2 regions of the Streptococcus nidrosiense genome follow, and region 1 is predicted to be linked to the other one. Evidence: predicted binding sites of a transcription regulator. Region 1 holds the regulator's gene; the other holds the start of a gene.
What was found. The regulator CtsR, encoded in region 1, represses protease genes until heat stress. The targets are predictions, from matches to a motif close to TTGGTCAAAAAAGGTCAAANA.
Positions count from the first base shown of each region.

Region 2: the regulator CtsR is predicted to act here: its motif matches at 5,638-5,658, upstream of clpP (ATP-dependent Clp protease proteolytic subunit ClpP).

Region 1 is NZ_CP152419.1:535,945-544,403, reverse strand. Features, by position in the region: gene AAFQ93_RS02730 (ATP-dependent Clp protease ATP-binding subunit) at 1-2,112, opposite strand, end outside; gene AAFQ93_RS02725 (CtsR family transcriptional regulator) at 2,119-2,577, opposite strand; gene AAFQ93_RS02720 (ABC transporter ATP-binding protein) at 2,694-3,422, opposite strand; gene AAFQ93_RS02715 (ABC transporter substrate-binding protein) at 3,422-4,429, opposite strand; gene AAFQ93_RS02710 (ABC transporter permease) at 4,467-5,225, opposite strand; gene AAFQ93_RS02705 (MTH1187 family thiamine-binding protein) at 5,188-5,478, opposite strand; TPP riboswitch at 5,554-5,656, opposite strand; gene cls (cardiolipin synthase) at 5,764-7,296, opposite strand; gene AAFQ93_RS02695 (3-oxoacyl-[acyl-carrier-protein] synthase III C-terminal domain-containing protein) at 7,463-8,407, opposite strand; gene AAFQ93_RS02690 (F390 synthetase-related protein) at 8,422-8,459, opposite strand, start outside.
Region 2 is NZ_CP152419.1:1,841,310-1,849,768, reverse strand. Features, by position in the region: gene AAFQ93_RS08870 (MerR family transcriptional regulator) at 1-163, shown strand, start outside; gene AAFQ93_RS08865 (8-oxo-dGTP diphosphatase) at 389-844, opposite strand; gene AAFQ93_RS08860 (DUF1697 domain-containing protein) at 855-1,376, opposite strand; gene AAFQ93_RS08855 (NAD(P)/FAD-dependent oxidoreductase) at 1,415-2,593, opposite strand; gene AAFQ93_RS08850 (DegV family protein) at 2,821-3,666, opposite strand; gene AAFQ93_RS08845 (TetR/AcrR family transcriptional regulator) at 3,791-4,348, shown strand; gene AAFQ93_RS08840 (deaminase) at 4,367-4,834, shown strand; gene upp (uracil phosphoribosyltransferase) at 4,922-5,551, shown strand; gene clpP (ATP-dependent Clp protease proteolytic subunit ClpP) at 5,724-6,314, shown strand; gene AAFQ93_RS08825 (DUF2129 domain-containing protein) at 6,390-6,659, shown strand; gene AAFQ93_RS08820 (ABC transporter substrate-binding protein) at 6,748-7,908, shown strand; gene AAFQ93_RS08815 (branched-chain amino acid ABC transporter permease) at 8,024-8,459, shown strand, end outside.

The sequences.
Region 1 (8,459 bases):
CTCTGGACGATAAGCCTTTTTCAGCTCCTCAAACATCCGTTTTTCCATATTTTCTTGGTCAAAACGAATGTCCTTAGCTCCAAAACCAACTGTCTTATCATCACGAAGAGCTGTCGCACCAAGGTTTGAAGTCATGATGATGATGGTATTAGAGAAGTCAACCTTGCGACCCTTACTGTCTGTCAAGACACCATCATCCAAGACTTGCAAGAGCACATTAAAGATATCTGGGTGTGCCTTCTCTACTTCGTCAAAGAGCAAGACTGAGTACGGTTTGTTACGAACCTTCTCGGTCAACTCCCCGCCTTCTTCGTAGCCTACATAACCTGGAGGAGCTCCATTGAGACGACTGGCTGCAAATTTCTCCATGTATTCACTCATGTCAAAGCGGATAAGAGCAGACTCATCATCAAAGAGAACTTCCGCCAAGGCCTTGGCCAACTCGGTCTTACCAACACCTGTTGGTCCTAGGAACATAAAGGAGCCAATTGGACGTTTGTTATTGCGAATACCCGATTGATTTCGGCGAATGGCACGACTGATACTAGATACAGCTTGTTCCTGTCCGATAACACGTTTATGCAGTTCAGCTTCAAGATTGAGATACTTCTTGGCATCTGTTTGGGTCAATTTTTGAACTGGAATACCTGACAAGCGACTCAAGGTGGTCAAAATATCTGATTCTGTCACCAAGTCTTTATAGACTGGAACTTCCTGCTCTTTTGCAATGAGTTGAGCTGCTTGCTTCCATTTACCATCCATCAAGGCCTTATCAGCTGGTGTTAAACCTGACTCATCTTGTTTAGCGTGTTTCGATTTATTTTGCACTGTTGCAGCTGCTTCGTCCAATAGATCAATGGCTGAGTCTGGCAAATGACGACTCGTCAAATAACGATGTGCCATTTTGACAGCTGTTTCTACTGCATCGTCTGTAATTTGGACATGGTGGTGTTTCTCGTAAGTTGCTTTCAAGCCCTGCAAAATAGCCATACTATCTGCTAAACTTGGCTCCTCAATCATCACTTTTGCAAAGCGACGAGAAAGGGCTGCGTCTTTTTCGATGTGCTTTTGATACTCTTCCTGAGTGGTCGCACCGACAGTTCTCAGAGTTCCACGTGCCAAGGCAGGTTTCAAGATATTAGCCGCATCCAAGGTCGAATCGATCCCACTTCCTGACCCCATAATGGTATGAAGCTCATCGATAAAGAGGATGACCTTTCCATCTTCCTCAATATCTTTGATGATATTGTTCATACGTTCTTCAAAGTCACCACGGAAACGAGTTCCCGCAACCACATTCATCAAATCAAGTTCTAAAACTCGCATCTTAGCCATTTCATCAGGTACATCCCCGTTGGCAATACGTTGCGCAAGACCAAGTGCTAGAGCTGTTTTACCGACACCTGCATCTCCAACTAGGACTGGATTGTTTTTTGTCTTACGGCTCAAGATTTGAATCATACGAGAGATTTCTTGGTCGCGCCCGATGACTGGTTCCAATTTACCCGAACGAGCTTGCTCCGTAAGGTCATGCGTATAATCTTCCAAACCTCCACTTGGTGTCTGAGGCATACCCATCATATTAGCCATGGAATTTTGCTTATCCGCTACCGTACGATGACGCTGGCGAAGGGCCTTCAAATCTTCTCTAGTCCAACCAGCACGCGCTTCAAGACTTCGACGAAGTCCAGCAATCTTGACCTGATCCTTCTGATCTTCGTAAGAAAATCCCGCTTTTTCTAAAATGCGAGTAGCTAAGGCATTGCCATCATGTAAGATAGCATAAAGAACATGCTCTGTTCCCAATACCTTGGCATGTACGACAGATGCAACGTGCTCTGCTTCCAATAACAATACCTTCAACCGGTGTGAAAAAGGCAGCTCCTGATAATGTTCCTTATCGCTATACTTTGTTTCAGTCAACTCTACAGCAACTTCCTCCAGACGATCAATCTCATATGGAAATTCGTTCAAAGTCGCCCCAGCTACACTGTAACCATGATTGGCCATAGCAATCAATAGATGCCATGACTCTAGGTATTCTGCCCCAAAATGACTGGCGACCAGAAAGGCACTTTCTATACATTCTCTCAATGCTTTTGAATATTTCATTTAGTTCTATTTTCCTTTTCTATCTACCTCTTGTAATAACTGACGGAGCATATTGGCACGGATAAGATTGGCATCATCGCCTAAAACTCGGTCTGTCGCCATTGCTAATAATAGATTCATCTCCTGACGAGTCACCAAATCCTGCTCAAACAAGAGTCTTAAAACATCTTCAAAGATAGCTAGGCTAACTTCTTCACCTACCGAATACAATAAATCGCGGAGCATTTCATGGTGGTTTGAGAATTCAATCCGACCAATGCGAATATAACCGCCACCTCCCCGCTTACTTTCAACTAAATAGCCTCTGCTTTCAGTAAATCGAGTCTTAATCACATAATTAATCTGGCTAGGCACGACTTGAAAGGTATCCGCTAATTGGCTTCGTTGCAATTCAACCATACCCGACTGCTCCAAAATCGCCTTGATATAGGCCTCTATATGGTCTGATGTATTTTTAAATCTCATAGAACGCCACCTCTTTCTTTGAACCTTGACTATCTTTGACTATTATACCGAATTTTTCGATTTTTTAAAAGAAAAAGGGGCTGGTAATGAAGAATCCTCACCAACTCCCTATTTTTCTACTTATCTAAGCCTAATTCTGCCAAGATTTGCCGTTTATAGGCAATTTTTTGAACTTCCTTGTCTTCGGTTTCAGACCAGTCGAGTTTGACTTCAGAAACAATCTGCCCAGGCCTATTTTTCAAGATATAGATACGGTCACTAAGATTGAGGGCCTCCTCGATACTATGCGTAATGATGAGTGTCGTCAGGCCTAGCTGTTTATGAATCTCCAGATACCAAGCATGGAGTTCCATCTTGGTCATCTCATCCAAGGCGCTAAAGGCCTCATCTAGAAGAAAGAGCTTATGCCCAAAAAGATAGGTACGAAGCAAGGCCACACGCTGACGCATCCCCCCACTGAGTTCATGAGGGTACTTATCCCTTACAGCCGTCAACTGAAAGGTAGCAAGGATTTCATCCGCACGAGCAATGGCTTCTGCCTTATCCACCTTTTGGATCAAGAGGGGCAAAATGATATTGCCAAGTACCGTCTTGTGTTCCAAGAGTAGATCCTTTTGGAGCATATAACTCACGCGCCCCTTGGGATTTTCCTCACCGTCAAGAATGATTCGTCCAGACTGGACTTCTAAAATCCCTGCAATCAGGTTAAAGAGAGTAGTCTTTCCTACACCACTGGGGCCTAGGATAGAGACCACTTCACCTGAAGTCACTTGTAGGTTAATATCCTCTAAAATCTTTTCATCATCGTAGGCGTAGCTTACGTGTTCTAGTCTAATTTCTGTCATTATTTTACAAATTCGTTGGTAAATCCTTTATCTGTCAAGTCTTCCTTGAGGATTCCATTTTCTTTATCCCATTTGTAGAAGGCATTCCAGCGATCCGCATCAAATTGTCCCCATTTTTCCTTGTCGCTAGCATACTCTTTTGATAAGTATTTCTGAGATTCGATGACAAAGTCACGTTTATCCTTTAACTCAGGTGCATTCTTGATCAAGATATCAGCCGCTTCTTCTGGGTGATCCATAGCGTATTGGTAACCTTTTTTAATAGCTTGGATGACTTTACGAGCTTCTTCTTTGTTGTCTTTCAGATAGTCATTGTTAGCGATGATAACTGGTGAGTAGTAGTCAAACTCTTTGACGTAGTCTTTCAAATACATAAAGTTGGCATCCACTCCTTGCGATTTAGCAAGAATACCGTCCCAACCATAATAAATCCAAGCAGAGTCAAAAACGCCATTGGCAATCGGTGTGATCGAGTTCGAGTCGTTGTTTGGTACTTTTTCAACCTTCTCGAAGTCTCCACCTTGAGATTCTACCAAGGTTTTCAGCATAGCAAGCTCAGTTGGGTCATTCCAAGTTCCGTATTTCTTACCAACCAAGTCTTTTGGACTGGTTACATTATCAGATTTACGAGAGATGATACCTGATGTATTATGCTCAACGATCGCTGCAACGGCAGTAATACCTGCTCCTTTTTCCAATTTCTTAGCCATGTAGTCTTGGAAATAGATAGCAAAAGGTGCCTTGCCATTGATAACCAAGTCAGATGAGCTTTCTTCTGGTGGCAATTTCAAATCAACATCCACTCCAGCTTCTTTGAAATACCCTTTTTCTTTGGCTACATAAAGTCCCGTATGATTGGTATTTGGTGTCCAATCTAAGATAAAGTCAATTTTTTTGAGTTCTGCTTCTTTGTTGTCCTTAGAAGCAGTTCCTTGGCCACAAGCCACAAGCACGACAGCTAGAAGAGCTGTTACAATCGTTAAAAACACTTTCCATGTTTTCTTCATTTTTATTTCCTCTTTTCTTTTTACAAAACGCTCTATTTTAAGTACGTTTCCATTTAATCACATATTTTTCACTGATATCGACTAGCTTCATCCCCAGAAGACTGATCAGTGATACCAGAATAATAATCGCAAACATGGTATCATACTGAAACAGTTTCTTGGACTGAATCATGTAGACACCTAGTCCTTCAAAGCCTCCCAACCACTCAGACACAACTGTTGTGATAAAGGCATAGGAGACACTGACCCTCAGTCCTGCATAAAAGTAGGGCAGGCTAACAGGGATTTTAAAATGCCACAGGATTTGCCAAGGATTGGCTCGCATCAGACTAAACAAGGTCAGCATATCCTTGTCACAATGCCTAAAACCATCTAAAATACTGACGATGATAGGGAAGGTCGTCGTCAAGATAATCAAGACAATCTTAGGCAAGATTCCATAACCCAACCATAAAACTAGGATAGGGGCCATGGCAATGGTCGGGATGGTCTGGACAACCACCATCATGGGGTAAATCAGGTCATTGAGCCAACTCAGACTATCCATAAGAACGGCCATGATACAGGCAATCAAGACACCCAGCACCAAACCTAGTAAGGCTACTCTCAAGGTTGCCCAACTATGGTACCAAAGAAATTCTCTATCACGAACAAAAGACTGGAGGATTTCAAGTGGTGTCGGTAGGATGAACTTTGGTAAGAGTTTTAAGAATCCCGCCACCTGCCAAACGGATAAGACACCCAAAAATCCTAGCAGACTAATATGTCGTCTCATTATACTTTTCAAGTTTCTCATCGATGCTTAAAATCTCTCCTACATTTATTTTCACATTGGCAAAAACATTGTCTGCTCCTTGGCCCGCTACCTCTAACGCTTCTTTGAGAATGCGCATAAGCTCATCAAATTCTCCCTCTAAAACTGTTTCAAATGGTGTCACCACCATGGTCACTTCTTGAGCTTGCAGATAAGCAATGACCTTATCAATTACAGCTATGCGGTCAATCCCCTGTGACAGGGGCAGGACTTGTAAAGCAATGCTTGCTTTCATTCAAACCTCCTTCTAATTTACAGTTTTTCTTTATGAAAAAAGAAAAACCTCTTTCATATATGAAAAAGGTGCAAAATTAGGCCAAGTATCGTTCCCTACGCTGGCATTACCCAGATCAGGTGCGGTCGAAGTTTAACACTTCCTCTCAGACTGTACACAGACTCCCATATATTATATGGACATATGATAGCGCAAAATAAACAAGATGTCAAGGAAACTGCTTACAGAAAAAGAGGCGGCAAACCTTCTCTTTCTCTAATTATACCGATGAACTAGCTCTTTCGATTAAAGCATAGGGGCGAATAACTGAGCTACTTCTTTGATTAATGTTTGATACCAAGTAGGCTTGATTGTTCCAGGAAAAATTTCTTGTGATACTTCAAAAATCTCTTCAAAGTCCTTACGAATATCTACAATCGATGGTGTTTCGTACAATAAAACTGCATTTTCATAGTGGTGAACCAAGCTGCGATAATCAAGATTTATGGTTCCAACAACCGCAAATCGATCATCAACAATCATTTGCTTACTATGGATAAAACCAGGAGTATACTCGTAGATACGTACACCAGCAGACAAAAGGTTAGGATAAGACCCTCGAGTTACTAACTGGATGAGCTTTTTATCTGGGATAAATGGAGTTATAATTCTCACATCTACGCCTCGCATAGCCGCATTTTTGATATCCTCTGTCAAATCATAATCAATAATGAGATAAGGCGTGGTGATGTAGACAAAATCTTCCGCTTGATTAATCAGATTTTGATAAACGATTTTACCCACCTTCATTCTATAGATAGGCTTGGGTCCACTGCCATATGGGATACATAGACCGCCACCTGGTCGTGTCTGATTTTCCAAATGATACTGATCAAAATCACTGATTTCTCCACGGTTGATATACCAGTTCATGAGAAATAGTCTGGTAAAGGCCTGAGTCGCTGGACCATCTATCCGAATCCCACTATCTTTCCAGTGTCCAAAACGTTCAATCTGATTGATATATTCGTCTGCAAGATTAATCCCGCCAGTATAGGAAATTTGCCCATCAATGACTAATATTTTTCGGTGGTCACGGTTATTATAGGCCACTGTCATACGTGGAATCACCTTATTAAACTTATGAGCATCAATCCCTTTAGAGCGTAAATGAACAGTATAATCCCCCGGCAAGGTCACCATGCAACCAATATCGTCGTAGAGCATCTTGACCTCGACTCCCTGAGCTGCCTTTTCTTCCAGAATCTCAAGCATGCTATCCCACATTAACCCCTCTTCGACAATGTAGTATTCTAGAAAAATAAATTTTTTAGCTCTCTTTAGATCCTCCAGCATCTGTTGCCACATTTCCTCACCATTTGCAAAGAATTGTGAGTCTGTCTGATCATAAACTTCTGCATTACTGTCCATATGCAATAAGGCATTGATAATCCCGTAGGCAGATTTATCAGTTTCCTGTATATCTTTATGAAGACTATGTTCGTGCTTTTCATGAGATGTGATAGCACGAAGTTCCTGTAATTGTTTAAATTCCTTTTTTGATAATCGACGCTCACCAAACATGATATAAAGCAAGGGACCAAAAACAGGGACAAAAGTGACAATCAACCACGTCACCTTGCTTTCAGGCGACATAGAACGATTAACAATGGCTAAAACAGTTGCCACGCTGACCAGAAATACAAGAGCAACCCAAACAAGTGGAGCAATCTGGCTCATGTAAAGAATGACTGCAAAAACTACAAATAATTCTATCAGGATAATCGCAATACTAAAGCCATACTTGGACATCAATAGTCGAAATTTTCTAGTTCCCATAACTCCCCCTCAATTTCTAAGTCTACTCCCTAATTCAACGTCTGAAAACGCTTGTTACCTTCTAGTATACTTAGTTTCATAAAACTTAGCAAGTCTTTTCTGTTTAGGCCGATAGTTCTACCTATAAAATCATTTAAAAAGCAGGCAATTTACATTTGCCTGCTTTTTACAATTTCAACGCCAACATATTGACCGTCATACCAGCTGCAGTTCCCATCAAGAAGATAGTATCTCCTTCCTTCACATAGCCATGATCGAGTGCATAGGCCAAGCCAAAAGGTACAGCAACGGAAACCATATTCCCATACTCACTGACAATATTGAGATACTTGTCTTTGCTAACTCCTAGTTTATCCATAACAAGTGGTAATGCTCGGCTAGCTTGGTGTGGAATAATATAGTCTACAGCATCTTTAGAGATACCAGATTTCTCTTGGAATTCTTGGAACATTTCTGGAATGACACGAGCAGAAAGCAAGAGGATCTTCTTCCCTTTCATATCAAACATGAAATTGGTCTTAGTTTCCTCAGAGTACTCTTTTGGTTGATAAGAAGTCAGACCTCCACGGATTTCAGTATCGTGGACTCCCTCCGACCAAGTGCGTTGAAGGCTTGCTATCACTCCCTTATCCTTGTCACTTGCTTGGAAAATAAAGGCTGCGGCCCCATCACCAAAGAGTTCATAACTTTCTTTTTGCTTTGGATTGAGACCCAAGCTACCAACTTCACTAGATACAATCAAAACGCGATGATATTCTCCTGCTTCAATCAAATATGACATCGTTGATAGAGCAGAGATAAAACTTGTACAAGTCGTATTGATATCCATAGCTGGAATAGAAAGTCCTTTTGCCACGCGTTCATGGATCAAAGCTGCCGTACATGGAATAGGCTGAACACCTACCGCGCTAGCTGATACAAGGCAATCAATGTCTTTAATACTTAAGTTTGCATTTTCAAGTGCACGTTGGATAGCCGCTTCTGCCAAATCTAGCTGTGTTTGTTCATTTTCTACGACACGATAACGCGTTTGGTCTTTAAATTGCACTGTATTTTTTGGAAGGTAAACTCCATAGCCTGCAATTTCTACATGTCTTTTCACTTCTGTCATAATCTTTTGTCCTTTCATAAACGTTGGATACGTTTGAGCTTACGACTTGTAT
Region 2 (8,459 bases), 710 kb from region 1:
CCGTACTTATGGATTTGACTGCTCTATCGAGGTCTTTGGTCATATCGGAAAAGGCTATGTCTATAATCCAGAGTTTAAGGAAAATATTGACAAATTTGGAACTGGAACAGCCCAGTACACATCAGACGTCATTGCCTACTATGTAAGCACACAAACTCGATAAAGCTCAAAGACTAAGCTAAGGCTGACAAAGTCAGTAACAGAAATTTATACTCTTCGAAAATCTCTTCAAACCACGTCAGCTTCACCTTGCCATACTCAAGTAAAGCCTGCGGCTAGCTTTCTAGTTTGCTCTTTGATTTTCATTGAGTATTAGTAGGAGGACACAGACCTAGCTTGAAGATTAGACAAGCTAAAAATCGGCGGAGATACCTCTGCCGATTTACTGTTATTTGAGTTGGTAAGACCAGTCTTCCCCATCCTTAGAGTAAAAGAACTCACTGAGGTCTTCTTCCAAAAAAACACGAAGCATATCAGACATATCCTCAGTAGCCAGTTTAAGATGAGATAGATTTTCAAAATCCTCCCACCAGACTTTTCCTTCGTCTGAAGATTGGAGCTCCCCAGTAAAGTGTTCAGTTTTGTAAAAGAGGACAACATAGCGATAATCTTCGTCGTCATACCAGTCTTTGATCCCACAGAGTTTGGGGTTAGAAATGGTCAAACCAGTTTCTTCCTCCACTTCACGAATAACGGCATCGACAAAGGATTCGCCACGTTCAACATGGCCGCCAGGAAAAGTAATGCCAGGCCAGTCAGGACTAACTCGGTCTTGGACCAGAACCTTGTCTCCATTTTTAATCATGCACATATTGACAAATTCGACTGATTCTCTTCTGTTCATCTTATTTTTCCTATTTTGTTAGTAATTTTTCTACCACGTTTAACTTTCGCATGGTCAGATCAACGCCGAACAGCTTTTCAAGATAGTTGGTATTAAGCTTTTTTCGTTTTGCAGTTCTAGGGAGATAGAGGTAAAGACAATGGTTGCCGATACAAATTTCTTCTTCACCATAGTCACTATCCAATTTTTCAAATGGTAGACTTTGGATAGCATTCTGGAAAAGAATTATATGTATACGGTCATAAAGATAGTGTTCTCCAAACGGATTTTCTTGGACAATTTTTGTAAAATCACTCTTATTTTTAATGACCATTTTCAAGTCGGCTCCGATTTTTTCTTTTATTAGAGTGTGAACCTGTTCTCGTATTTCTTCCAGAGATAAGTCACTTTCAAGAATGATATTCCCACTTTGAATATAGGTTCGAACGTGTTGAAAATCAGCTTCTATCAAGATATCTACTAGATAAGACATTTTAGGGATAGCATTTTTTCCATTAGGAGTAACTCCCCTTAGTAAGATAATATGTTCCAAAGTAGTTCCTTTCTTATCTAACATCCTTAGATACTAAATCATTTATAGATTAAGTTTGAACCTGCCACCCAGCCAGTACAGAGGGCAGAAGTGATGTTAAAGCCACCCGTGTGGGCGTTGATATCTAGGACTTCTCCTGCAAAGTGAAGTCCAGGAACCAGTTTGCTTTCCAGCGTTTTAGGATTGATTTCCTTGAGACTAACACCTCCTTTGGTAACAAAGGATTTAGCCAAGGACATTTTTCCTGTCACAGGGATTTTGAGTGCCTTGATAGACTGGAGAAGTTGGTCGCGTTCTCTTTCAGTTAGTTGTTTGACTTTTTCAGGATATCCTTGGACAAAAAATTCTGCCAAGCGTTCAGGGAGTAAAGCTTTTAAGGCATTTTTCAAGGATTTTTCACGGTTCTCTTCTAAAAAGTCAACTAAGTCACCTTCTGAAAGTTGTGGCAAGACATCTAGAGAGAGAATTTCCCCACCCTTGACAAAGCTAGACATGCGTAGCGCAGCAGGACCTGACAAACCAAAGTGGGTAAAGAGCAGGTCATGAGTGATGACATGCTTGCCATAGCTTAGGGTCACATCGTCTAGGGAAATTCCCTGCAAGGCCTTATGCGGGAAATCAGTCAACAATGGACTTTCAGCAGCCTCAAGCTCGGTAATGGTGTGTTTGAAATGGCGAGCAATCTCATGACCAAAACCAGTAGAGCCAGTAGAAGGATAGGATTTTCCACCAGTTGTGACGATGAGTTTATCACAAGTAAAGCTCTGGTCTGTAGACTTAAGGACAAACTGGTCGTCAATCTTTTTAACTGAAACAATCTCTGTTTGAGTGGCAACTTGCCCACCTAGCTCCATGATTTTCTTTTCCAGTGCTTCGATAATGGTCCGAGATTTGTCACTGGCTGGAAAGACGCGGCCATGGTCTTCGACCTTGAGTTTTACGCCATTTTCAGTAAAAAAGTTGATGATATCATGGTTGTCAAACTGGGAAAAGACACTGTATAGAAAGCGGCCATTTCCAGGTATTCCAGCCAGTAGGTCATCCAGAGTTCCATTGTTGGTCACGTTGCAACGACCACCACCAGTACCAGCTAATTTTTTTCCAAGTTTTCGATTTTTTTCAATGAGAAGGGTTTTCTGCCCATAAAAGCTACTTGAAATCGTAGCCATCATACCAGCCGGGCCTCCCCCGATTACAATAGTGTCAAAATATTTCATAAAAGTATTGTACCATAAAAAAGACGGAGGGACAGAAATCGATAGATCAAGTTTTGCATGATAGTATCTAGTCCCGTGAATCTTTATCAAACCGGCGTCTTCTTCAAACTTATGTATTGATAGGATGAAATTGTCAGTACAAAAGTCTACTCAGCTACAGTAGAAAAGATAATTGCTGATAAAAATTGAGGTCGGGACATTGAATCCCGACCTCTGTCTTATATAAATTAGTCAATTTCATATCCCATGAGGAGTCCACCCTCTTCTGCATAAAAACTGCAGAGTCCAGAGGTTGGGATAATCTTGATTTCAGCTTGTGGGAATTTTTCACATAAGAGCTCTGAGAGCTGTTGGCAGAATTTATCATTACTGCGGTGAGCCATGACGATACGTCCACCAGCATAGCCAGCTTTGATTAACTCTTCATAGGCAGCTTGAAGAGATTTTTTAGCACCACGAGCCTTTTGGAGGAGTTCCAAGGTTCCAGTTTCACTTGCTTCCCCAACCATACGAATATTGAGGAGCCCAACAACTGTACCGATCAGTTTACTCAAGCGACCATTCTTAACCAGATTATCAACCTTAGCGAGAACGAACAATAACTTAGTTTTTTCTTGGTAAGCAGTAATAGCATTAACCACTTCTTCAAAAGAAAGTCCTTGGTCAATCAAATCATTGATTTTCTCAACGATTAGATCAACTTCTCCACCAGCAGACAAGCTGTCAATAACATGAATCTGAGTATCAGGATGTTCTTCGAGATAGAGATTCTTAGCTAATTGAGCGCTGTTTTGACTACCAGAAAGAGTTCCGGTAATGGTCACTACAAAAATATGTTTTGCCCCTTCAAATGCTCGCAAGTAATCATCAGGGCTAGGACAAGCTGATTTTGAAGCTTCAGAAGTTGCATACATGGTTTTCATCATTTTGTCAATATCAAGACTAGTATCGTCAATAAAGACTTGATCAGCCACTTGAATGGTTAAGGGAACACTGATGAATTCAGTATCAATTGCTGGATTTGCCAGTTGACGATAATCACAACCAGAGTCAGCTACAATCTTCCAAGTCATAGAAATTCTCCATCTTTATCACTTATACATTGACAAAGGTTCTGTCTTTTTTTACAATTATATCATGAAAAATCTTAAAACAAAAGTCTCGTCACTCTGTTGTCACAAGTAGAAAGGAAGTGTTATGGCCGAACGAAGAATTTCTGAAAATTCACTTGAAAATCTCAGAAAATCCAATCAAGAATCCAATTTACTGACCAGAGAAGCTATCGAAACAGCTCTCTTGCAACTTTTGGAGAAAAAGGAATTGACAAAGATTAGCATTTCTGAGTTGGTCAAACGTGCTGGTGTTTCCCGTGCAGCCTTTTATCGAAACTATGACTCCAAAGAAGAGATTTTAGAAAGTGTCTTTAAACGAAGCGTCCATAACATTATGGAGCAATTGAGCCATTACGATGTTAAAACGGACCTCTATCTGGTTTGGGTTCGCCTCTTTAGAGAAGCCAAGAAAGAGGCTAAGGTTATTCAGCTTGCCTTGGACTACCACTTGGAAAAAATCTTTGTGCAAGCCATGCAAGAATTTTTAGAAAAATACTATGGAAAATCAAAAGGAGTCAGCTCTTACCTGCATTCTTTTTGGAGTTCTGCCATCGTATCAGTTTTGCTTAAGTGGATCAAGGATGGAATGAAGGTTCCTGCTGAAAAAATTGCAGATTTACGCCTACCATTTTTCAAAAAATAAACCAAGAGGAGAGAAGATATGACAGAAAAAAGACTGGCTTGGGATGAGTATTTTGCTGCTCAAGCTCTATTGATTGCCAATCGTTCAACCTGTAAACGCGCTAAGGTAGGAGCTGTTTTAGTCAAGGATAATAAGGTGATTTCAACAGGATACAATGGTTCTGTATCAGGAACGGAGCATTGTATTGACCATGACTGTTTGGTGATTGAGGGCCACTGTGTCCGCACTCTTCATGCTGAGGTTAATGCTATTTTACAAGGAGCAGAACGTGGCGTTCCAAAAGGATTTACAGCTTACGTTACTCATTTTCCTTGTCTCAACTGCACCAAGCAATTGCTTCAGGTAGGATGTGAGCGTGTCGTTTATATTAACCAGTACCGTATGGACGACTACGCCCAGTATCTCTATCGTGAAAAAGGGACCGAGTTGACCCATTTACCACTTGAGACAGTACAAGCAGCTCTTCAAGAAGCTAACTTGATTTAAAAATTAAAAAAAAAGATGGTTTAGAAGGATTTTTAAACCATTTTTTGATATAATAAGAAGAATAAATTGAAAGAAGGAATTCAGAAAATGGGAAAACTTGAAGTCATTAATCATCCACTCATTCAACACAAATTGTCAATCTTGCGTCGTACAGACACTTCTACAAAAGCTTTTCGTGAGTTAGTAGATGAAATTGCTATGTTGATGGGATATGAAGTACTTCGTGATCTTCCGCTTGAAGACGTTGAAATCGAAACACCTATCACAAAAACAGTTCAAAAACAATTGGCTGGTAAAAAATTGGCAATTGTTCCAATCTTGCGTGCAGGTATCGGGATGGTCGATGGGCTATTGAGCTTGGTTCCAGCAGCCAAAGTTGGACATATTGGTATGTACCGTGACGAAGAAACTCTTCAACCAGTAGAATACTTGGTTAAATTACCTGAAGATATCGACCAACGTCAAATTTTTGTGGTTGACCCTATGCTTGCAACAGGTGGTTCTGCAATCTTGGCTGTTGATTCCCTCAAAAAACGTGGAGCATCAAACATCAAATTTGTCTGCCTTGTATCTGCTCCAGAAGGTGTAAAAGCTCTTCAAGAAGCTCACCCAGATGTAGAAATCTTTACAGCAGCTTTGGATGAACGTTTGAACGAACATGGCTATATCGTTCCAGGCCTTGGTGACGCTGGAGACCGTTTGTTCGGAACTAAGTAAAATTCTAAGCATAAACTAAAACTGTTCATTGGTTTTAGTCTAGAAAGGAGGTTGAATTTTTGTGTCTGTTTTTAGGATAGAGCAAAAATTTGACCTTTTTTGACCAAAAAGATATAATAGTCCTGTATCAAGTCGTTTGACTAAGAAAAATTGAAATCAGAAGGAGAAATGAATGATTCCTGTAGTTATTGAACAAACAAGTCGTGGAGAACGTTCATATGACATTTACTCACGTCTTCTAAAAGATCGTATCATCATGTTGACTGGACCAGTCGAAGACAATATGGCAAACTCAGTTATCGCCCAATTGCTATTCTTGGATGCCCAAGATAGTACAAAAGATATTTACCTTTATGTAAATACTCCTGGTGGTTCTGTATCAGCTGGTTTGGCAATCGTTGATACTATGAACTTTATTAAGGCAGATGTCCAAACCATCGTTATGGGGATGGCTGCTTCAATGGGAACAATTATTGCCTCAAGTGGAGCAAAGGGCAAACGTTTCATGCTTCCGAATGCAGAATACATGATTCACCAACCGATGGGTGGTACAGGTGGTGGTACACAGCAAACAGATATGGCGATTGCTGCTGAACACTTGCTTAAAACTCGTAAGACTTTGGAGCAAATTCTTGCAGATAATTCTGGTAAATCAGTTGAGCAAATCCATGCAGATGCTGAACGTGATTACTGGATGAGCGCTCAAGAAACACTTGAATATGGTTTCATTGATGAAATCATGGCTAATAATTCTTTGAATTAATCTTTTGAAGCAAACTCGACTGAGTTTGCTTTTTTTGATATAATAGTAAGAAGATTATTAGAAGGAAGTTGTAATATGTTTCAAAAAGAGAATCGGTCTGGTCTGATTATCTACCTATACTATAATCGTGATGCAAAAAAACTCGATCATTATGGTGATATTTGTTACCACTCTAAAAAACACCGTTATCTGCAACTGTATGTCCCAACAGAAGAAGTGGAAGAAGTGGTTAGCCGTTTAGGAAAAGAGAGATTTATCAAAAAAGTGCGACGATGTCATATCCAAGAATTGGAAACTCCCTTTGTTGGTAGTCTCTATAGAAATAGCGAAAACGTTATCATGTAAAAATTAAGATAAATGTGTTGACAATTTTCAGATAATTCGGTATATTCTTAACATGTAATTTAAATTAAGAAATTAAAAGGAGATAAACATGAAGAAAAAATTTGCCTTATCACTTGTAGCTCTTGCAAGTGTAGCTGTTTTAGCAGCTTGTGGAGAAGTGAAGTCAGGAGCTTCAAACTCAACTGGTAACCCAGTAGATGAGAAAGTCGTTAAAATCGGTTTCAACTTTGAAGAAACTGGTGCTGTAGCATCTTACGGTACATCTGAGCAAAAGGGTGCTCAACTTGCAGTTGATGAAATCAACGCAGCAGGTGGTATCGATGGAAAACAGATCGAAGTAGTAGACAAAGATAACAAATCTGAAACTGCTGAAGCTGCTTCAGTTTCAACAAACCTTGTTACTCAATCTAAAGTAGCAGCAATCGTAGGACCTGCAACTTCAGGTGCAACTGCAGCAGCAGTAGCAAATGCTACACAAGCTGGGGTTCCATTGATTTCTCCAAGTGCTACTCAAGATGGTTTGACAAAAGGTCAAGATTTCCTTTTCATCGGAACATTCCAAGATAGCTTCCAAGGGAAAATCATTTCTAACTATGTTACAACCAAGTTGAACGCTAAGAAAGTTGTCTTGTATACTGATAACTCAAGCGACTACGCTAAAGGAATTGCAAAATCATTCCGTGATTCATTCTCAGGCGAAATCGTAGCAGATGAAACGTTTGTATCAGGTGACACTGATTTCCAAGCAGCTTTGACAAAAATCAAAGATAAAGACTTTGATGCAATCGTATTGCCAGGTTACTACACAGAAGCTGGTAAAATTGTAAACCAAGCTCGTGGTATGGGAATTGATAAACCAATCATTGGTGGTGACGGATTTAACGGTGCAGAGTTTGTTCAACAAGCAACAGCCGAACGCGCATCAAATATCTACTTCATCTCAGGATTCTCAACTACTGTTGATGTATCAGATAAAGCAAAAGCCTTCCTTGAAGCTTACCGTGCAAAATACAACGAAGATCCTTCAACATTTGCAGCTCTTGCTTATGACTCAGTTTACCTTGTAGCTAACGCAGCAAAAGGGGCTAAAACTTCAGTTGATATCAAGAACAATCTTGCTAAAACACAAAACTTCGAAGGTGTTACAGGTCAAACAAGCTTTGATGCAGATCACAATACTGTGAAAACAGCCTTCATGATGACCATGAATAATGGTAAAGTAGAAGCGGCAGAAGTCGTAAAACCATAATTATAGATACAGGAAATGGGGAATGAGCTTTTACTCACTCCCTGTTTCGGTGTTTATGAAAGGATTATTTTTTTATAAAAATCCTAAAAAATAAAACTTAGAAAGAGTGAACCATATGCTTCAACAACTTGTCAATGGTCTAATCTTGGGGAGTGTCTATGCACTGCTAGCCCTAGGTTATACTATGGTTTATGGAATTATCAAGCTCATTAACTTTGCCCACGGTGATATTTACATGATGGGTGCTTTCATGGGTTATTTTTTGATTAATTCCTTGCAATTAAATTTCTTTGTTGCCTTGATCTTATCGATGATCGGAACGGCAATTCTCGGTGTTATCATTGAGTTTCTTGCTTATCGTCCATTACGTCATTCAACTCGTATCTCTGTACTGATTACAGCTATCGGGGTATCCTTCTTACTGGAGTATGGGATGGTCTATCTGGTAGGTGCTAACACACGTGCCTTCCCTCAAGCAATCCAAACAGTTCGTTATGACTTGGGACCAATTAGTCTAACAAATATTCAATTGTTGATTTTGACTGTCTCAC